Regions from separate parts of the Caulobacter sp. GW821-FHT10F06 genome, predicted to be linked through region 2. Evidence: riboswitches for the same ligand, from Rfam matches in the RefSeq annotation. Region 2 holds a riboswitch; the other holds the start of a gene.
What was found. Region 2 has a riboswitch for ZMP and ZTP ahead of purH (bifunctional phosphoribosylaminoimidazolecarboxamide formyltransferase/IMP cyclohydrolase). Riboswitches for the same ligand answer to the same signal wherever they lie in the genome.

Region 1 (5,098 bases), on a different contig from region 2:
AAATAGCCGATTGTCATGCCGGGATCGATCGCGACCAGCCCGTCGTCGGGCTGCTCCTGACCGGTGATCATGCGGAACAGAGTCGTCTTGCCGGCGCCGTTCGGGCCGACCAGCCCCACCTTTTCGCCCTTTTGGACGCCCATCGAGGCTTCGATGAACAGGAGCTGGTGGCCGTTTTGCTTGGAGATATTGTCGAGGCGGATCATGGGCGGTCTGCTAACGCGGGCGGACGCAGAACGCCAGCCCTAGAGCCGCTCCCGATCCCGGGCGCGATGATGGGTCACTCGTCCCGGGACCGGACGCGCCTACCGTCTTGGCGTCACCCGGATGGTCACGTCGTCGGGCGCGCCGTTGCCGCCCCGGCAGGCGGCCGGCTTGAACTTCAGGTCCATGCACACCCAGACCTCGGTCAGGCGGTTGTCCTTGTTGACCCGTACGTTGAGCCCCTCGCGGGTCATGCCGCGATTGCCCTTCAGGAAGGCCTCGCGCACCTGCCCGGCGGTCAGGGTCCCGTTCGGGCCGGGCGTCAGGTCGGGCACGTTGAGCTTGGAGCGCACCGCGCGGGCCTTCTTGAAATAGGCCTCGGGCGTGGGCCATTTGCATGTGCCATGGGCTTGCCACTCATGCTGCAGCAGCCAGGGCGAGGGCGTCATGCAGAGATTGGCCTTCACCGTCTTGAGGCTCATCGGCGGGCTGGGCTTGCAGTAGCGCGGATGCACCTTGTCGGGGCCGTTGGGCCACAGGCCGTGAACGGTGAAGCCGAAGTTGTTGGCCTCGCACTGGATGGCCTTGTCCGACTCCGGGATGTTGGCCCGGCAGGCCTCCGGCGACCAGAACAGGGCCAGCAGATAGGCGGCGGTCGGCACGTCGGTGTGGATCTGGTCGGCCGGCGGGATCTCGGCCGGAGCCGGAACCACGGTCGGCGGGATCGCGCAGGATTTCAGGCTGGAAGCCTGGGCCATGCCCGACAGGGCGAGGGCGGCGACGGCGCCGATCAGGACGCGGGCGAACTTCGAGGTCATGCGGACTCCAACTCCAGGCGTCCGCACTCTCTAGCAAACCGATGACAGGCTCAATCAGCGCCGGGCTTCGGTGGCCATCCGGATCGCCAGCCCGCCCAGCACGGTGGCCATCAGCCACCGCTGGATCAGCGCGAAGCTGGGACGCGTGGCCAGGAAGGTGGCGATCGTCCCGGCGGCCATGCAGATCACGCCGTTGACGCTGAGGCTGATGGCGATCTGGCTGAGCCCCAAGGCCAGGGACTGGGTGAGCACCCCGCCGTGCTCGGGCTTGATGAATTGCGGCAACAGCGAGAGGTAGAGCATCGCCGCCTTGGGGTTCAGCAGGTTGGTCAGGAAGCCCATGCTGATCAGCTTGGCGGGGCTGTCCTTGGGCAGTTCGCGCACCTGGAACGGCGAGGCGCCGCCCGGCCTGATCGCCTGCCAGGCCAGCCAGCCCAGATAGAGCGCGCCGCCGAACCGCAGCACGTCATAGGCGATGGGCGCGGCCATCAAGAGAGCGGTGATGCCCAGCGCCGCGCACAACAGATAGACGACGAAGCCCGCGGCCGTGCCGATCAGCGACACGATCCCGGCCAGCGGTCCCTGGCAGATCGAGCGGCTGACCAAGTAGAGCATGTTGGGCCCCGGGGTCAGGGCCATGCCCAGGCAGATGAGGCTGAAGGCGATCCAGGTCTTGGCTTCCGGCATGGGCGCGGCTCCGCTGCGAAAGAGGTGAGGGCGCCCAGGCGTACGGCTGTCGATGCGGTCCGCGCTTCCCGAGGGTGCTCCCTCCGATCGCCAGTCGCGCGGACCGGTCGAGCCTACACACCGACCCCATCCGCGTCACCGGTCGGCGTTGCGCGAGCGGCAAAAGCGGCGGGCCGATCACCCAAGCGTCACCTTTCCGCCACAGAGTGCGCAATTAAGAACGATTATCATTGCGACTGCCTTGCATGATCGCTAAGAACGCGTCGCAAATTCAGGAAGGGTCGCGAGTGATCGCAGACTCTGCTGGGGATAGGATTTTCCATGCATAACTCGAACACCCGCGGCCTCAATGGCGGCGTCGTCAGCCGTCCTCGTCGCGCGCTCGGCGTCGCGGCCGTCGCCGGTCTCGCCGGCCTGACCTTCGGCGCGGGCGCCGCCCATGCCGCCGACGTGGACGCCGCAATGGCGACCGCCGCGGCCGCCGCGGTTCCGGCCGACAGCACCGAGGTCTCGGGCGTCGACGTCAAGAGCCAGCGCAAGCTTCGCCCGCAGTCGGAGAAGTTCACCAAGCCGCTGCTCGACACGCCCAAGTCGGTCAACATCATCACCTCGGACGCGCTGGACCAGCAGGCGATCAGCAGCCTGGCCGACGCCTTCCGCACCGTGCCGGGCATCACGCTGGAATCGGGCGAGGGCGGTTCGCCCGCCGGCGACCGTCCGCGCATCCGCGGCATGGACTCGACCTCGGACATCTTCGTCGACGGCGTCCGCGACGCCGGCGGCCAGTCGCGCGAAGTCTTCGCCCTGGAGCAGATCGAGATCGTCAAGGGTCCGGGCTCGGCCTTCAGCGGCCGCGGCTCGACCGGCGGCGCCGTCAACCTGGTGACCAAGGTGGCCCGTCCCGGCGACTTCAAGGCCGCCTCGCTGACCCTGGGCGACGACGCCACCCGCCGCGTGACGCTGGACGTCAACGAAGCCATCACCGACAGCGTCGCCGTTCGCCTGAACGGCCTCTATCACGAGAACGAGGTCAACGGCCGCAAGGGCGTCAGCGGCGACCGCTGGGGCGTCGCGGCCTCGGTCGGGTTCGGCCTGAACGGCCCCAGCCGACTGACCCTCGACTACTACCACCTCGACACCAGCGAAGTGCCGGACTACGGCGTGCCCTACGAGCGCACGACCATCAACGGCGTGGTCTACGGCACGTTGCTGAAGGGTCACGACGACGACTTCTACGGCCTCCGCAGCCGCGACTTCCGCGACACCAGCGCCGACATCTCTACCCTGCGCTTCCAGCAGGATCTGGGCGGGACCTGGAAGTTCTCGACGGCGGTCCGCTACGGCCGCACCACCAACGCCTATGTGGTCACCAACCCCGACGACAGCCGCGGCAACGTCGCCAACGGCTATCTCTTCCGCTCGTCGAAGAACCGCAACACCCTGACCACCACGACGGCCAACGCCAACACCATCACCGGCGAGTTCGCGACCGGCGGCCTCAAGCACAGCGTGGCCTTCGGCACCGAGTGGGCCGAGGAACAGACCCACAGCCAGGGCTATGTCGTGGCGGGTCCGGGCCTGACCGCCGGCCTGGCGCCGGCTCTGGTCAGCGCCGCCTACAGCAGCACCAACCTCGCCTGCAGCAGCGCCTCGCGTCTGGGCGCCGTCTACGGCTATAACTGCACCACCCTGAGCAACCCGAACTACAACGATCCGTGGATCGGCACGATCACGCGCTCGCCGACCTTCACCGAGACGCGGGTGACGACCAAGGCGCTGTTCGCCTTCGACACCATCGAGTTCAACGAGCACTGGCTGCTGAACCTCGGCGTGCGTCACGACGACTACACCAACCGCTTCACCGGCGGGACCTACACCGCCACGGGCGTGACCCCGACGGCTCCGCTGACCAACAAGTCCAGCTTCTGGAACTACCAGCTGGGCCTCGTCTACAAGCCGGTCGAAGAGGCCAGCCTCTACGCCTCGTATGGCAGCTCGTCGAACCCGTCGGGCGAAGGCTCCGGCGACGTGTCGTCGGTGGCCGCGACCACCGTCAATCTCGATCCCGAGCAGAACGACAGCTACGAGATCGGCGCCAAGTGGAACACGTTCGGCGGCAAGCTGAACCTGACGGCGGCCGTCTTCCGCACCGACAAGACCAACGCTCGGGTCACCGATGCGCTGGGCGTCATCAGCCTGATCGGCAATTCGCGGGTCCAGGGTGTTGAACTGGGCGCCGGCGGCCAGATCACCCAGGCCTGGAGCGTGACGGCGGGCTACAGCTACACCGACAGCGAAGTGATCGACGGCGGCTTCTCGTCGGGCGCTCCGTCGCCGAACAACGGCAAGGTGTTCCCCAACACGCCCAAGCACGCCTTCAGCGGCTGGAGCGCCTACCGCATCACCCCGGCGATCACCGTCGGCGGCGGCGCATCCTACATGTCCATGCGCTACGGCAACGCCACCAACACCTATTCGGTGCCCAGCTACTGGCGCTACGACGCCATGGCGTCTTGGAAGTTCAACAACAGCGTCGACCTGCAGCTGAACCTGCAGAACCTGACCGACGAGCGCTATGCGGTGAAGCCCTTCACCACCCACATGGTGCAGATCGCGGCCGGCCGTACGGCGCTGCTGAAGCTGAACGTCAAGTACTGAGACTCCCCTCTCAGACTTGACGCGCGCCCCGTCTGGCCAGCCCATTGCCGGACGGGGCGTCTTCATGTCCGGGGCCTAGGTTTTTCGAAATGATGCTGCAGATTCCCAAGGTGCTGACCAAGGCCCAGGTCGCCGAATGCCGGGCGATCATGGACGCCGCGCCATGGGTCGACGGCAACATGACCTCGGGTTTCCAGGCCGCGATGGCCAAGAACAACCAGCAACTGCCGCAGGAGGGCGAGGCGGCCCGCACCGTCGGGGCGATCATCGTCAAGGCGCTGGAGGCCCATCCGCTGTTCGTTTCGGCGGCTCTGCCCAAGACCATCCTGTCGCCGATGTTCAACCGCTACGGCGAGGGCATGGGGTTTGCCGACCACATCGACAATTCGGTGCGTCGCGATCCGGTCACTGGCCAGCGGCTGCGCACCGATCTTTCGGCCACGCTCTTCCTGGCCGAGCCCGAGGACTATGACGGCGGCGAGCTGGTGGTCGACGACCTCTATGGCAGCCATGCGGTGAAACTGGGCGCAGGCGACCTGATCCTCTATCCGGCCTCGAGCCTGCACCACGTCACCGAGGTGACGCGGGGAACGCGGACGGCCAGCTTCTTCTGGATCCAAAGCCTGGTGCGCGACGACGCCAAGCGGGCCCTGCTGCTGGACATGGACGTGGCCATCCAGCGCCTGTCCCAGGCCGTGGGGCCAACCGACGCCTCGATCCTGACCCTGACC
Region 2 (5,098 bases):
GGCCACCGGCACCTTCCGCCGTCACCCCGACGTGCTGTGGGCCGCGCGGCCCGGCGACGTCGCCAGCCTGGCCGGCGTCCAGTCCCGCCTGCTCGACGCCGCCGCCGACAAGACCAAGCCCGGCGGCCGCCTAGTCTATTGCGTCTGCTCGCTGGAGCCCGAGGAGGGCGAGGCCCAGGTCGAGGCCTTCCTCGCCCGTCGCCCCGACATGCGCCTGGACCCGATCGCCTCGGGCGAGGCCGGCGCGCCGGCCGCCAGCCTGACCGAGCGCGGCACGCTGCGCCTGCTGCCGCATCACCTCGAAGGCGGCCAGGACGGTTTCTTCGCGGCGCGGTTCGTTCGCCTTTAAATCTGTCATCCCGGCCAAGCGAAGCGCAGAGCCGGGACCGCCGGAAGCGCTGAGCCTGTTGCGGTCCCGGCTCGGCGCGCTTCGCACTTGGCCGGGATGACAGCTCTTGAAGCCCCGCCTTGTCCGAGGCCGCGACCCCGTTTAAGCCAAGGGCATGACCGCCGCACCGCTCATCGCCCCGTCGATCCTGGCCTCCGACTTCGCCAAGCTCGGACAGGAAGTCGCCGCCATCGAGGCGGCCGGCGCCGACTGGGTGCATGTCGACGTGATGGACGGCCACTTCGTGCCCAACATCACGCTGGGTCCCGACATCGTCAAAGCGATCCGGCCGCACGCCAGGATTCCGTTCGACGTCCACCTGATGATCAGCCCGGCCGACCCCTATCTGGAGGCCTTCCGCGCCGCCGGGGCCGACCTGATCAGCATCCACCCGGAAGCCGGGCCTCACCTGCATCGCTCGCTCAAGCGCATCCGCGAGCTGGGGGCGAAGGCGGGCGTGGTGTTCAATCCCTCGACCAGCATCGACCACGTCGAGTGGATTCTGGAAGACGTCGACCTGCTGCTGGTGATGTCGGTCAATCCGGGCTTCGGCGGCCAGAGCTTCATTCCCGGCCAGCTGCGCAAGGTGGAGGCCCTTCGCAGGATGGTCGACAAGGCCGGGCTCGACATCATCATCGAGGTCGACGGCGGCGTCACCCCGGCCACCGCCCCGCAATGCGTCGCCGCCGGGGCCACCGCCCTGGTCGCCGGCTCGGCGGTGTTCAAGGGCGGACCCGACGCCTACGCCGCCAACATCCGCGCGCTCAAGGGCGGCTGACCGGCGCGATGGTGTTGGAACGCTTCGCCCGCGGCCTTCCGAGACTCCCCGCCCTCCCGCGCGGCGGGATCCTGACGCGAGCGATCGGCGCCAACATCCAGGCCCATGTCGAGCGCGAGTGGTTCGGCTCGCCGCCGCACCGCATGCTGATCTCGCTGCCACGGCCCAAGGGCCTGGCGGCCCATCCCCACGATCCCCGTCCCGTCGACGCCGAGCACGGCCGCAAGATCGTCGGCGGCGTGATGAACCTGTCGGGCGGGGCCTTGAGGATCGGCGAGGCCGGCGATCCGTTCGACACCCCCAGCCCGACCCGCCGCTTCGCCATCAACCTGCACCGCTTCGACTGGTTGCCCGACCTGATGGCCGCCGGCCCCGACGGCGCGCGCCGGGCCCTGCGGCTGATCGACGACTGGCGCCGGGTGTTCGGCCGCTGGAACGCGTTTTCCTGGAGCGGCGAGTGCCTGGAGCGACGGGTGTTCCACCTGGCCTGCGCCGCCCGCGCCCTGGCCGCCGAGGGCTCCGACGCCGAGGTCGCCGATCTTTCCATGGATCTGGCCCGTCAGGCCCGCCAGCTGCTGAAGGCCTCCGACCAGCCCGATCGCCTGCTGGAGCGCGCCGTAGCCGCCGCCATCGCCGGCTGCGTGCTGGCCGAAGGCCCCGGCGACAAGCTGATCGACAAGGCGATGAAGATCGTCGCGGCCCAGATCGACCTGATCGTGCTGGGCGACGGCGGCCACGCCAGCCGCTCGCCCGAGGCCGGACTGGAGCTGCTCTTCGACCTGCTGACCCTCGACGACGCCCTGGGCCAGCGCGGCCGCCCTTCGCCCGAGACGGTGTCGCGGGCCATCGACCGCCTGGCTTCGGCCGCGCGGTTCTTCACGTTGGCCGACGGCCAGCTGGCGGCCTTCCACGGCGGCGAGGCCGTCTCCAGCCGCCGCATCGCCGCGGCTCTCGCCCATGACGACGCCGGCCCGCGCCCGCCCGACAGCGCCCCGCATGTCGGCTTCCAGCGGATGCAGGGCGCCAGCATCCAGGTGATGGCCGACACCGGTCCGCCGCCCACCGGTCCCTTGAGCCGCGCCGCCTGCGCCCAGCCCGCCGCCGTCGAGATCGTCTGCGGCAAGGACCGGTTGATCACCAGTTGCGGCTGGAGCCCGGAGGCCACCGGCGCCAACGCTTTCCGCCTGTCGGACGCCGCCTCGACCATCTCGGTCGGCGACGGCTCGGCCGGCCGGCCCTTGTCGGGCTTCCGCGCCCACGCCCTGGGCCCCTGGCTGATCGACGGCGCGACCGACGTGCAGGTCAAGCGCCACGACGGCGACAACGGCGTCTGGCTCGACATCGTCCACGACGGCTGGCGGCGCCTGGGCCTGAACCACGCCCGCCGCCTGTTCCTCGACACGGGCAGCGACGAGCTGCGCGGCGAGGACAGCCTGATCCCCCTGACGCCGGGCGACGCCGCCGGCCCGCGCCGCTACCTGCCCTTCGCCGCCCGCTTCCACCTGCACCCCGACGCCCGCGCCTCGATCGCCCGCGACGGCAAGAGCGTGCTGATCCGAGGACCGTCCAACATCGGCTGGTGGCTGAGGAACGACGCCGTCGACGTCGAGATCGCCGCCTCGGCCCACTTCGATCACGGCCAGGCCCGCAAGGCCGGCCAGATCGTGCTCAAGAGCCAGGTCCGCCCCGAGGTCGGCGCCAAGATCCGCTGGAAGCTGACCCGGGCCGAGGGCTAGGCATGGGCTTCGCGCGCAGACCGCCGCTGGATCCCGGCCGCTCGCGGCACGTCCCGGAGTTCACGGACGACGAGGTGGCGGAGGTCTGCGCCGCCCTGGCGGCCGACGTCCCGGAGCTGCTGGCCATGCTCCAGCGCGAAGCCGACCAGCCGGGCAGCGTGCCGCTGGCGGACTATGACGACACCTATGACCGCCTGCTAACCTGGCTGTTCGAGCGGCAGTACGTCTACACGCACATCGAGATGGCCATGCTGTTCAAGGCCGTGAGGGCGCGGTTGGCGAAGGGCTGAGGCGGGCCCGCCCGTAAGAGGCTCCCCCTCTGACGCAGGATCTTCGACATCGCATTGACTCCCCGGCCCTCGCCCGTATTTTCCGCCCCGTTCGAGTGACTGGCGTTGAAGGTGGGCGACCACCGGGGAGCTCGCAACGCATAAGCCGCGCGCCTGGGCTCCCTTACCGTCTTCCACCAGACCCGGAGTCCCGCCGTGCCCGCCGCCCCCGACTATCCGTCCGCCCCCAATCTCGTTTCGCCCAAGCGCGCCCTGCTGTCGGTCTCCGACAAGACCGGCCTGGTCGAGGCGGCCAAGGTCCTGCACGAGGCGGGCGTCGAGCTGGTCTCGACCGGCGGCACCAAGGCGGCGATCGCCGCGGCCGGCCTGCCGGTCAAGGACGTGTCGGACCTGACCGGTTTCCCTGAGATGATGGACGGCCGGGTCAAGACCCTGCACCCCATCGTCCACGGCGGCCTGCTGGGCGTGCGCGACGCCCCCGAGCACGCTCAGGCCATGGCCGACCACGGCATCGGCGGCATCGATATCCTGTACGTGAACCTCTATCCGTTCGAGGCCACGGTGGCGAAGGGCGGAAGCTACGCCGAGTGCGTCGAGAACATCGACATCGGCGGCCCGGCGATGATCCGCTCGGCGGCCAAGAACCACGGCTATGTCGCTGTCTGCACCGATCCCTCGGATCTGGCCGAAGTGCTGGCAGCCCTGAAGGCCGGCGGGACCACCCTGGCTCTGCGTCAGACCCTGGCGGCCCGCGCCTATGCCCGCACGGCGGCCTATGACGCGGCGATCTCGGCCTGGTTCGCCCAGGCCCTGGGCCAGGACTTCCCGGCTCGCAAGGCCATCGCCGGCGAGCTGCGCCAGACCATGCGTTATGGCGAGAACCCGCACCAGAAGGCGGCCTTCTACGCCTTCCCCAACCCGCGCGTCGGGGTCGCCACGGCGACCCAGCTGCAGGGCAAGGAACTGAGCTACAACAACATCAACGACACCGACGCGGCCTTCGAGCTGATCGCCGAGTTCGATCCCGCCGACGGCCCGGCCGTGGCGATCATCAAGCACGCCAACCCCTGCGGCGTGGCCGTGGGCGGCAGCCAGCGCGAGGCCTATGAGCGGGCGCTGGCCTGCGACCCGACCTCGGCCTTCGGCGGCATCGTCGCCGTCAATTCGCGCCTGACCCGCGAGGCGGCGCTGCAGATGGTCGAGATCTTCACCGAGGTGGTGATCGCCCCGGAAGCCGACGACGACGCCATCGAGGTCTTCGCCGCCAAGAAGAACCTGCGCCTGCTGGTCACCGGCGGCCTGCCCGACGCGCTGTCGACCGGCGACACCTTCAAGAGCGTGGCCGGCGGCTTCCTGGTTCAGTCGCGCGACGACGCGCGGATCAAGGCCTCTGACCTGAAGATCGTCACGAAGCGTCAGCCGACCGACGAGGAGGTGCGCGACATGCTGTTCGCCTTCACCGTGGGCAAGCACGTCAAGTCCAACGCCATCGTCTATGCCCGCGCCGGCCAGACCCTGGGCGTGGGCGCCGGCCAGATGAACCGCAAGGACAGCGCCCGCATCGCGGCGCTGCGCGCGGCCGATTTCGGGCTCGACCTCCAGGGCTGCGCCTGCGCCTCGGAAGCCTTCTTCCCATTCGCCGACGGTCTCATCCAGGCCGCCGAAGCCGGCGCCACGGCGATCATCCAGCCGGGCGGCTCGATGCGCGATCCGGAGGTCATCGAGGCGGCCGACAAGCTTGGCCTCACAATGGCCTTCACCGGCGTGCGAGTGTTCCGTCACTAGGTCTTGGTGCGTGACCCTCGTCCTTCGACAAGCTCAGGATGAGGGTCTCTAATGCGCCGCCACAGCCATCGTCCTCATCCTGAGCCTGTCGAAGGACGAGGACGACGCAGGGAGTAGAACG

Region 1: it holds a riboswitch for ZMP and ZTP, as region 2 does, so the genes downstream of both, AC1RUS_RS12385 (LysE family translocator) here and purH (bifunctional phosphoribosylaminoimidazolecarboxamide formyltransferase/IMP cyclohydrolase) in region 2, are expected to answer to the same signal.

Annotation. Positions count from the first base shown of each region.
Region 1 covers NZ_JBXASK010000005.1:92,175-97,272, reverse strand. The annotation lists gene AC1RUS_RS12395 (ABC-F family ATP-binding cassette domain-containing protein) at 1-206, opposite strand, end outside; gene AC1RUS_RS12390 (ribonuclease T2) at 306-1,022, opposite strand; gene AC1RUS_RS12385 (LysE family translocator) at 1,077-1,709, opposite strand; ZMP/ZTP riboswitch at 1,735-1,817, opposite strand; gene AC1RUS_RS12380 (TonB-dependent receptor) at 2,031-4,367, shown strand; gene AC1RUS_RS12375 (Fe2+-dependent dioxygenase) at 4,457-5,098, shown strand, end outside.
Region 2 covers NZ_JBXASK010000006.1:17,293-22,390, reverse strand. The annotation lists gene AC1RUS_RS14125 (RsmB/NOP family class I SAM-dependent RNA methyltransferase) at 1-349, shown strand, start outside; gene rpe (ribulose-phosphate 3-epimerase) at 504-1,166, shown strand; gene AC1RUS_RS14115 (heparinase II/III family protein) at 1,181-2,902, shown strand; gene AC1RUS_RS14110 (hypothetical protein) at 2,905-3,192, shown strand; ZMP/ZTP riboswitch at 3,278-3,358, shown strand; gene purH (bifunctional phosphoribosylaminoimidazolecarboxamide formyltransferase/IMP cyclohydrolase) at 3,388-4,977, shown strand.